3 regions of the Candidatus Limousia pullorum genome follow, and region 3 is predicted to be linked to each of the others. Evidence: a T-box and tRNA genes for the amino acid it is inferred to sense, from the RefSeq annotation. Region 3 holds a T-box; the other regions hold tRNA genes.
What was found. The T-box of region 3 lies ahead of alaS (alanine--tRNA ligase). A T-box ahead of a tRNA ligase gene usually reads a tRNA of that ligase, here a tRNA-Ala.
Positions count from the first base shown of each region.

Region 1: it has a tRNA-Ala gene. The T-box ahead of alaS (alanine--tRNA ligase) is inferred to sense a tRNA for this amino acid. The anticodon was not compared.
Region 2: it has a tRNA-Ala gene. The T-box ahead of alaS (alanine--tRNA ligase) is inferred to sense a tRNA for this amino acid. The anticodon was not compared.

Region 1 is NZ_CM171614.1:2,538,805-2,541,946, reverse strand. Features, by position in the region: gene CGICJO_RS11920 (hypothetical protein) at 1-1,499, shown strand, start outside; tRNA gene CGICJO_RS11915 (tRNA-Ala) at 1,619-1,694, shown strand; gene CGICJO_RS11910 (MATE family efflux transporter) at 1,734-3,062, opposite strand.
Region 2 is NZ_CM171614.1:359,012-362,153, forward strand. Features, by position in the region: gene CGICJO_RS01640 (hypothetical protein) at 77-898, shown strand; gene CGICJO_RS01645 (hypothetical protein) at 920-1,189, shown strand; gene CGICJO_RS01650 (GNAT family N-acetyltransferase) at 1,221-1,742, shown strand; tRNA gene CGICJO_RS01655 (tRNA-Ala) at 1,872-1,947, shown strand; gene CGICJO_RS01660 (Cof-type HAD-IIB family hydrolase) at 2,084-2,887, shown strand; gene CGICJO_RS01665 (class I SAM-dependent rRNA methyltransferase) at 2,960-3,142, shown strand, end outside.
Region 3 is NZ_CM171614.1:1,420,407-1,423,548, reverse strand. Features, by position in the region: gene alaS (alanine--tRNA ligase) at 1-1,592, opposite strand, end outside; T-box leader at 1,654-1,859, opposite strand; gene CGICJO_RS06300 (DUF3267 domain-containing protein) at 1,926-2,486, opposite strand; gene CGICJO_RS06295 (DUF7916 family protein) at 2,514-3,142, opposite strand, start outside.

The sequences.
Region 1 (3,142 bases), 1.1 Mb from region 3:
TAGTTATCCCTGTTTTGATAGTAATAGTAGCTGCGGCAGGATGGTTTGGACTTTCAGAGTTTGTTATAAATTCCTCAGCCAGCGAAGCTATATCGGCCTTTGCAGATAAGAAATACGACACAGCGGCGAGCATTTATAATGAAAGCGTAAAAAATTCACCTATACAGATGTGGATTTTTGAGGGCAAAATGAACTCCTATATAGATCAAGTTTTAAATGAACATCGTGATAAGGTGTTAAGCTATGATGAAGCTAAAATTGCTTTGAACAGCGTTATTGCCCTTGATGACGACAGATTTATCGAAAAGGCAAAAGAAGCCCTTGAAACTATAGAGGCTTTGGAAGAGTCAAGAGCGGCTTATGCGGCAGGACAGAAGTATTTCACAAACGGTGATTATATTGCCGCTGCAAAGGAATTTGACAAGGTAATTGAAAGCGACCCTGACTACAGCAAGGCGGTTGCGTCAAGAGACCGTTCATATGAAAAGTATAAGGAAGAAATTCTTTCAAGAACCAGCGGATGTGAAACAGTTGATGAATACAGAGCGGCTATTGAACTTCTCAATGAAGCAGTTGAAAATCTTCCTAATGATACAGAGTTAAAGACAAGACTCGACAACTGTAAAGAGGGTCTGGAAGAGGCAGTTATTTCAGAAACAGTTGAAAGCGCAAATTCTCTTATAGATTCAGGAAACTATAAGGATGCATTGAGTTTGATTGATGAAACTCTGAAAGAGTATCCGGACAACAGCACACTTTTGAATCTCAAGTCAAGCTGTACAGACAGTTATATTTCATCTTCGGTATCTCAGGCACAGCAGCTTGTAGCTTCTGAAAAATATATGGACGCTATTGACCTTATAGATTCAATGCTTGCCCAGTTCCCGGACAACGAAACACTTACAAATTGCAGAAACGAATGTGTTAACGCATATGTAAACGCAGCAGTAAGCAGTGCCGATGAGTTTATGGATGCAGGAAATTATGAAACTGCCCTTACTGTAATAAACAAGGCATTGAATGATTTGCCGGACAATTCAACGCTTCTCAATAAGAAAGAAGAAATTGAAACCAATATGCCGGTGAGCCTTATGGAAGAGTGTCCGCCAACTGACGGCACAAACCTCAAGACCTTTACAAACAGCTCAACCAGCAGCTTCAAAATTGACGGCAAAACCTACCGTGAAGGCTTTACCCTTTACAGTTCAAACGGTTGGTTTGCAAGCGGAAACGGTGTAGCTAATATGAAAATAGGCGGCGGCTATTCAAGACTTACTTTCAATGTGGGTAAGGTTGACGGAGGAAAAGATGTAAACGGTGTTCTCAATGTTTATGTTGATAACGAGCTTGTGGACACAATCACAATTTCCAGTGACAGCGGTTTGCAGTCCTTTGAAATACCATTAAATTACGGTTCAAACCTTAAATTTGAACTTTCCCCAGAAAGCGGAAGCTCAACGCCGACTTACGGATTTACAAACCTTACTTTGTACAAGTAATTAAAAAACGGGATGCGGATTATCCGTGTCCCGTTAATTTTTTCATTTAAAAAGTCAAAAAATATATTAAAATAGCTTGCAATTTTTTTATCTGTATGATATAATAATCAACGTCTTATGGGGGCGTAGCTCACCTGGGAGAGCGCTTGAATGGCATTCAAGAGGTAGTCGGTTCGATCCCGATCGTCTCCACCAAGAAAAAAGGACTTCGTTTTGAAGTCCTTTTTCTTTTGCCTATTTTTCAAACATGGTTTTTTGTTTTGCTTTTAAAAATATAATGCTGATAATAAATGCGCACAATTCGGCGAATGGTATAGACAGCCACAAACCGTCGATTCCTAATATGGCCATCATAAGATAAAGACCGGCTATGATAAATAAAAAGGTTCTTGAAAAAGAAACAATAGCGGAGGTTAAGCCGTCTGAAAGTGCGGTAAAAAACGCCGATGTGAATATATTAAAGCCTGAAAAGATAAATCCCACAGAAAACAGCATCATTCCGTGCTTTATAAGCTCGTGTACATTTTGATTGTTTTCGGAAAACAAACTTGCCAGCGGATTGCTCATGGAAAACGCCAGTACAAAGGACAACACCGATGTGGCTAAAACAAACTTATAGCAAATTCTTTTCAGTTTATTGAGATATGCGCAGTTTCCTGCCCCGTAGTGATAGCTTAGAATAGGTGCAACTCCCACGGAAAATCCCAGATACAGCGCAGTCAAAAGAAACTGACTGTACAAAACAGCTGTAATAGCCGCAACACCGTCGTTTCCCAGGTGTTTCATCATTGTGATGTTAAAAAGCATTGTGGTGATGCTTGTGGAAAGGTTTGTGACCATTTCAGAAGAGCCGTTTGTACAGCTTTTTAATAAGGCTTTAAAGTCTGCCTGCGGAAGAGAGAAGCAAAGGCCATTTCTGTTTTTAAGGAAAAATATCACTCCGCCTATTGCAGGAATAAAATATCCTGCCGCAGTGGCAAGGGCGGCTCCTGAAATACCGCTGTTGAAATGAGCCATAAAAACATAGTCTAAAATCATATTTGAAATACCTGCGGAAACAGTTAAAATCAGACCCAAAGCAGGTTTTCCTGCGGCAACAAAAAAGCTTTGAAAAAGTATTTGAAGAGTAAGCACGGGAGCAAACACCAAAAGAACCGACAAATAGCTTTTGCATAAGGGCATAAGTGTTTCACTGCATCCCAAAAAGGTGAGAAGTGGTTCTAAAAAAATAAAACTGACAACTGCTAAAGCCGCAGTGACCACAAGAGCTGACAAGGTAATAAAAGCAAAGAGCCTGTTAGCTTTTTTGGAATTTCCTTCACCAAGCTGGATTGATACAACTGCGCATCCGCCTGTAGAAAACATAATGCTTATGGCATAAAAAAGACTTAACAGGGGATAGCATATGTTTATTGCCGACAGTGCGTCGGTGCCTACAAGGTTAGAAACAAAAATTCCGTCCACTATTGTGTAAAGAGATGTAAATACCATCATTGCAATGGACGGAGCAGAAAATCTGAGCAGAGATTTTAAATCAAACTCCTTTGCAAGACTGTTATTCATGTCAATACCTCCGACAATTTATTTGATTTTTCTCTTTGCAGATGATATTATAAAGTATAGGGTAACACAATAGTCAATAG
Region 2 (3,142 bases), 1.1 Mb from region 3:
TATAATTAACATAAAGTATTTATTTAGTAGTCTGTTAAACTACAGCTATTATTCGCAGACAAAGGAGATTTTCATTATGATAATATTTACAATCATATGTGCGGTAATGTATTTTATCTCCGCAATAATTCTTTTTATGCCAAAGTTCAGAAAGTACCCGTTTTTTAAGCCTTTCGGTGTTTATATGGCATATCAGGGTATCTGGACTCTTTTAAGCTACCCTGTAAATCAGCTTTTCCCTACAAATCAGGTTATGACTGTTTTGAATTACATCGGAAGCTTTGTTTTCTGTCTGTATTTTCTCTTTATTTATTTCACCTCTCAGAAAAACAAAGGCAATTCAGGCAAAAAACCTGTTAAAGCCAAAAAGTCAACTCCTGTTAAAGAAAAGAAAGCTGAACCAAAACGACGTCAGCCAAGATACAAGGATGACTCCGAGGATTTCGATTCTGTTATAGCTTCAACAAAGAAAAAGCGTTATACCGAAAAAACAGAAGAACCGGAAATCACATCAACCTATATTGACGATGAACCTGTCGCTCCTAAAAAGAGCAGCAGATTTGAAGAAAACAGTAAGGGCGCATCTAAATACAGCATAGATGATGAGGACCTGCTTTACAGCGAGTTCGACGATGAGGACGAGAACGAAGCAGACGAGCTGGAAAACGTAGAAATCACCGACGAGGACTTGGAATATTACGACGATGATAATACAGACGAGGATACCGAGGACGAAGAAGAGGTTGATTTGTACGACGACTTCGACGACGATATGCTGGATGATGAGGAAGAAGAGGAAGAACTCCCCGACGATTACGACGACGATGACCTTTATGTTGATTTTGACGATGACGATGATGACTTAGAAACATTAAGGGGCAGAAGATACAGAAAATAATAATAAATCCGGAGGAATTACATGGATCAATTTACAGGTTATCTTTTTACCGCAGTATGGGCAGTTATAGGAATTTATCTTGTCTATATGGGTAAAACGGTACACAAGTTTTGTTATTATATAAGTCTGCTGTTATTTTTCATGTTCGGATGGAGTCTTGCCGACCAGCTTATGACCGCCGACCTGTTTTCCGGCACGGCAGCCATTGTATACAGAGTTATAATAGCGCTGTTTTTGATTGTAGGTGTAATCATCTACTTTAAAAAAGTTCGCAGCAGCGATGATAAATAACATTAAATTAAAAAGGAAAGAAGTCTTAAAGTTGACCCAAAACGAAAATCACAAAATCATTCCTTATGAAGAAAAATATCTGAAAGACGCAGCCGCAATCTGGAACGAGGTTGTTGAGGAGCAAAACAGCTTTCCGCAAAACGTGCCTTTTACAGAAACGGAAGCTGACGAGTTTTTCAAAAGCCAGACAAGAACCGCCTGTCTTTTTGATGGCGATAAGATGATTGGAATATACATTCTTCATCCCAACAACGCAGGCAACTGCGGACACATAGCAAACTGCTCTTACGGACTCACCAAAAGCGCAAGAGGCAAAGGTCTCGGCAGACTTTTAGTTGAGGACTCCATAACAGAGGGGCAAAAGGCGGGATTCAGAGGAATACAGTTCAACGCAGTTGTAAGCACAAACTATGCGGCGATAAAGCTCTATCAGCGTTTGGGCTTTAAGATTTTAGCAACCGTCCCCGGCGGATACAAAAACCCAGACAACACATACACCGACACATACATTATGTTTCGTCTTTTAACTCCGCCTTGCAAAACTTCTCTTTAAAAATCAACCCCATTTCAAGGCGGGCGAAACCTTTTATTTAGTCTTTGGAATGGCTCGCTCACATTGGGGTTTATTTTTTGAATTTACAAATTCTAAATTAGTGATATAATATAAAAATATAAAAGCAATGGGCCTGTAGCTCAGCTGGGAGAGCGTTCGGTTCGCATCCGAGAGGTCAAGGGTTCGAACCCCTCCAGGTCCACCAAAAAAATCCGCAGTCTGCAAAAACACACTGCGGATTTTAAATTTTCTATAAAATATAAATATAAAATGTACAACTAAAACTTTTTTTGATTTTATGGTATAATGAAAATATCAACAAAAGAAAATGAAGTGATTATATGAAATACAAACTTATTGCCGCAGATATGGACGGGACTCTTTTAAACAGTGATGGAAAAATAAGTCCTAAAACCTCAAAAGCCATAAAAAAGGCTGTTGACATGGGCGTTGTTTTTACCGTATCCTCAGGCAGACCAATTCAGGGCATACTAAAATACGGCGAATTTCTGCCCCTTAATTTTCCTGCAATCACCTACAACGGGGCTATGATTGTAAATCCCGAAAACAGCGAAATACTTTTCCACAAAGCGTTGGAAAAAGATGACGCTTTAAAAATCTTAAAGTTAGGAGAGGAACGCTCCGTCACAATCTGTCTTTGGTGCGAAAACCGGCTTTTTGTGAACCGCATTGACGAAAGGGTAAACAAATACAAAAGGCTTTCCGGAGTTGAACCCATTTTGATTGACAGTAAAGAAGCTCTTGCGAAAAAGGGCGTTACAAAAATTCTCTGGTACGACGATACGGAAAAGATAAAAAGCTTTCAGGAAGCTTTACAAAATGAGAGCTTTAATGAGGTTACATTCTGCACCTCAAAGCCTGAGTTTTTGGAGTTTTTTAACAGCGGTGTTTCAAAGGCGGCAGCTATGGAGTTTTTGGGCAAGCTTTACGGCATTAAAGTCGAAGAGATGATAGCTATAGGCGACGGCGACAACGACCTTGCAATGATTGAATACGCAGGTCTTGGGATTTCCATGGAAAACGGCTCGGAAAAAGTAAAAAAAGCCGCCGGTTACATAACCGCTTCCAACGATAACGAGGGCGTGGCTTTAGCAATCGAGAAATTTATATTAAATCATATTTAATGTACGCCTTGTTATTTTATTGAAATTTATGTTATAATCAGAACAAAGAAAAAAGAAGAGGAATTGAGCTTTATGGCAAACGTAATATTAAAAAAAGGCGAAGGCAGACTTTTAAAATCCGGCGGAATGTGGATTTTTGACAACGAAATCTCCAAGGTTAAAGGGGATTATAAAAACGGCGACATTGTAAATGTGCTGGATTTTGACGATTACCCAATGGGCAAGGGTTTTATAAACAGCAATTCAAAAATCAGA
Region 3 (3,142 bases):
TGGAGGAAAATTCCGCCCTGGTCCTTAGTTGTGTTTGTAACTTCAATATCAAAGCCCTCGCCGGAGATAACGCCTGTATCGCCAATCTGGCCGCCGCTTTCACCGTAGAAAGGAGTTTTATTGAGAACAAATATTGCGCTCTCGCCCTCGCCTGCAGCCTCTACACGCTCGCCGTCCTTTACAATAGCGAGAATTTCAGCCTGAGTTTCATTTTCGCTGTAGCCTACAAACTCAGTTTTTGCAACGTCTGTAAGGTCTGTGCTGTCGCTTATCCAAGCATCTGCGCCTGCATTCTTTCTCATATCACGTGAACGCTTTTTCTGCTCTGACAAAAGCTCATAGAAACGGTCTATATCAACGGAGATACCCTTTTCCTCAAGGATTTCTCTTGTAAGGTCAATTGGGAATCCAAAAGTATCGTGAAGCTTAAAGCTGTCCTCACCGGAGAGAACCTCAACATCGCCTCTGTCGATAATGCCCTGGAGCATATTCATGCCCTGCTCAACAGTGTTAAGGAAGTTTTCCTCCTCAACCTTAATAAGCTTTGTGATGAACTCCTGCTTTTCTCTAAGCTCAGGATATGCGCTTTCGTTTTCCTTAATAACAGTTTCGCAAACCTTGTAGAGGAAAGGCTCTTTCATACCCAAAAGTCTGCCGTGACGTGCAGCTCTTCTCAAAAGTCTTCTGAGAACATAGCCCTTGCCCTCGTTTGATGGCATAACGCCGTCGCCAATCATAAAGGTTGTGCTTCTGATGTGGTCTGTAATAACACGAAGTGAAATATCGCTCTTTTCGCTCTCGCCGTACTTAACACCTGTAAGCTCGGAGATGTGCTTCATAATGTTCTGAACTGTGTCAACCAAGAACAGGTTGTCAACACCCTGCATTACACAGGCAAGACGCTCAAGTCCCATACCTGTATCGATGTTTGGATGGTCAAGAGGTGTGTAGTTGTTGTGTCCGTCGTTGTTGAACTGAGTAAATACCAGGTTCCAAACCTCAACAAATCTGTCGCACTCACAGCCAACATGGCAGTCAGGCTTGCCGCATCCCTTTTCAGGGCCTCTGTCGAAATAAATCTCAGAGCAAGGGCCGCATGGACCTGAACCGTGCTCCCAGAAGTTGTCCTCTTTGCCCATTCTTACAATGTGGCTTGGGTCAACTCCAACTTCCTTTGTCCAGATGTCAAAAGCCTCGTCGTCGTTTTCATAGATAGAAACATAGAGAAGCTCCTCAGGCATTTCCAAAACCTTTGTAAAGAATTCCCATGCCCAGGCTGTAGCCTCGTGCTTGAAATAATCGCCGAAAGAGAAGTTACCCAGCATCTCGAAATATGTTCCGTGACGAGCTGTAATACCAACACGCTCAATATCAGGTGTTCTGATACACTTCTGACATGTTGTAACACGCTTTCTCGGAGGTGTAACCTCTCCTGTAAAATACTTTTTCATAGGAGCCATTCCGCTGTTAATAAGCAAAAGGCTGTTGTCGTCCTTTGGAATAAGGGAAAAGCTTGGAAGTCTTAAATGACCCTTGCTTTCAAAGAAAGAAAGAAACTTTTCTCTCAATTCGTTAAGTCCTGTCCACTGCATAATTATTACTCTCCTTGTTTTCCTTTTATCTCATTCAATAAAATAAAAAACTCCTGCCCCAAAATGGGACAGGAGATAAACCTGCGGTACCACCCAAATTGCCGTTTTAAAATTAAAACGACCCCTTGAATTTCTTTAACGCAGAAATACGTCCGGCTCATCACCGAAAGCTCAGGGGCGGCCCATAACCTTTTCCGAAGAACTTTCCACCAGCCGTTCTCTCTCTTTGCGGAAATAAAAGTTAATTAACCCCGTCAACGCCGTAATAGGTTATATAATTTTATCTTGATTATTATACTCCCAATAAATCCTGTTGTCAATACAAAACATAAATCATTCCGCTGAATAAAATTCCATTGACACACCGGAGTCAAAAACAAGCACATCCTTTGGCATTTTTGAAATCTTATGTACAACATACATATCCCCGGTAGAACCTGCGATATTATAAATCTGAATCAGATATATCACCCAAAACCATTCAATACCGCAAATCAGGTTAAGTATCATCAGCACCACGCCCCAAATCATCATGGGAGCCGGCGCAGTAACAATGTACATATTTTTATTGAAATAATCCTTGCTGCCGGCATATGCATACAAGAGAGAAAATCCGTATTTAACGGTCTTTGAACCGAAAAATTTCATTGCCATTCCATGGACAAGTTCATGCAATACCAAGTAGATAAACATGCCGGCAAATATAATTATAATTTTTACAATGTCAAAATACAGAAAATATTCTCTTGTAGTAACCACGCCGGCGATTATTCCCATTACAGCGGCAACAGCCAAAGCGGCTATATTTATTCTAAGCGCAAGCTTTTTATCCTTTTGCAAGTCCAAGGATAAAATCCTTCTGTAGCCCTGCGGCAATTCAGATAAGCATTTCATTGTTCTAACCCTCATATTTAAAACAAATTATTTTTCTCTCGCAAGTGACTGAGCCATTCTGTGGTAAGTGTGTCTTATTCCCCTTATAGCCACACTGTAAGCCATAATATTTTCAGGCAGAGCCATTCCCACATAACCTGAATCGCCTATATGGTGAATATCGGTTCCTGTCATCTTACACTCAAGGGCAATTCTCTTTATTGTGTCTGTGTCTGCGCCCTCCTGGGATGTTCCTATAGATGTTATTGTAAGCTTTCCAAGGCTGTGGGCATAGCTTACAAGTCCTCTGATATACTCTGTAGTTATACCCGGAACTGTTCCCGGCGCAGGAAGAAGAATAATATCTGCTCCCGCATCGGCAAAGCTTTTTATATCATCCTTGGTTATAATATTTTCTCCGCCCTCTCCCACAATACCGGAAGCGTGCATTTTTCCTGCGCAAAGAGCAATTCTATCCCCAACTCTTTCGGAAATTGATTTCAGAGAATCTACAATAGCCTTATTGCTTACGCCGTTTCCCGGATTGCCGGTGAGAACAATCATATCAACGCCCATATCTGCGGCAATTTCAGCATTATCTGCTGTTGCATATCTTCCTGCGCTCATTTCCCACAAGGTTTCTGCGTTTTCCTTAGCTGCTTCATCGTCAACAGGTT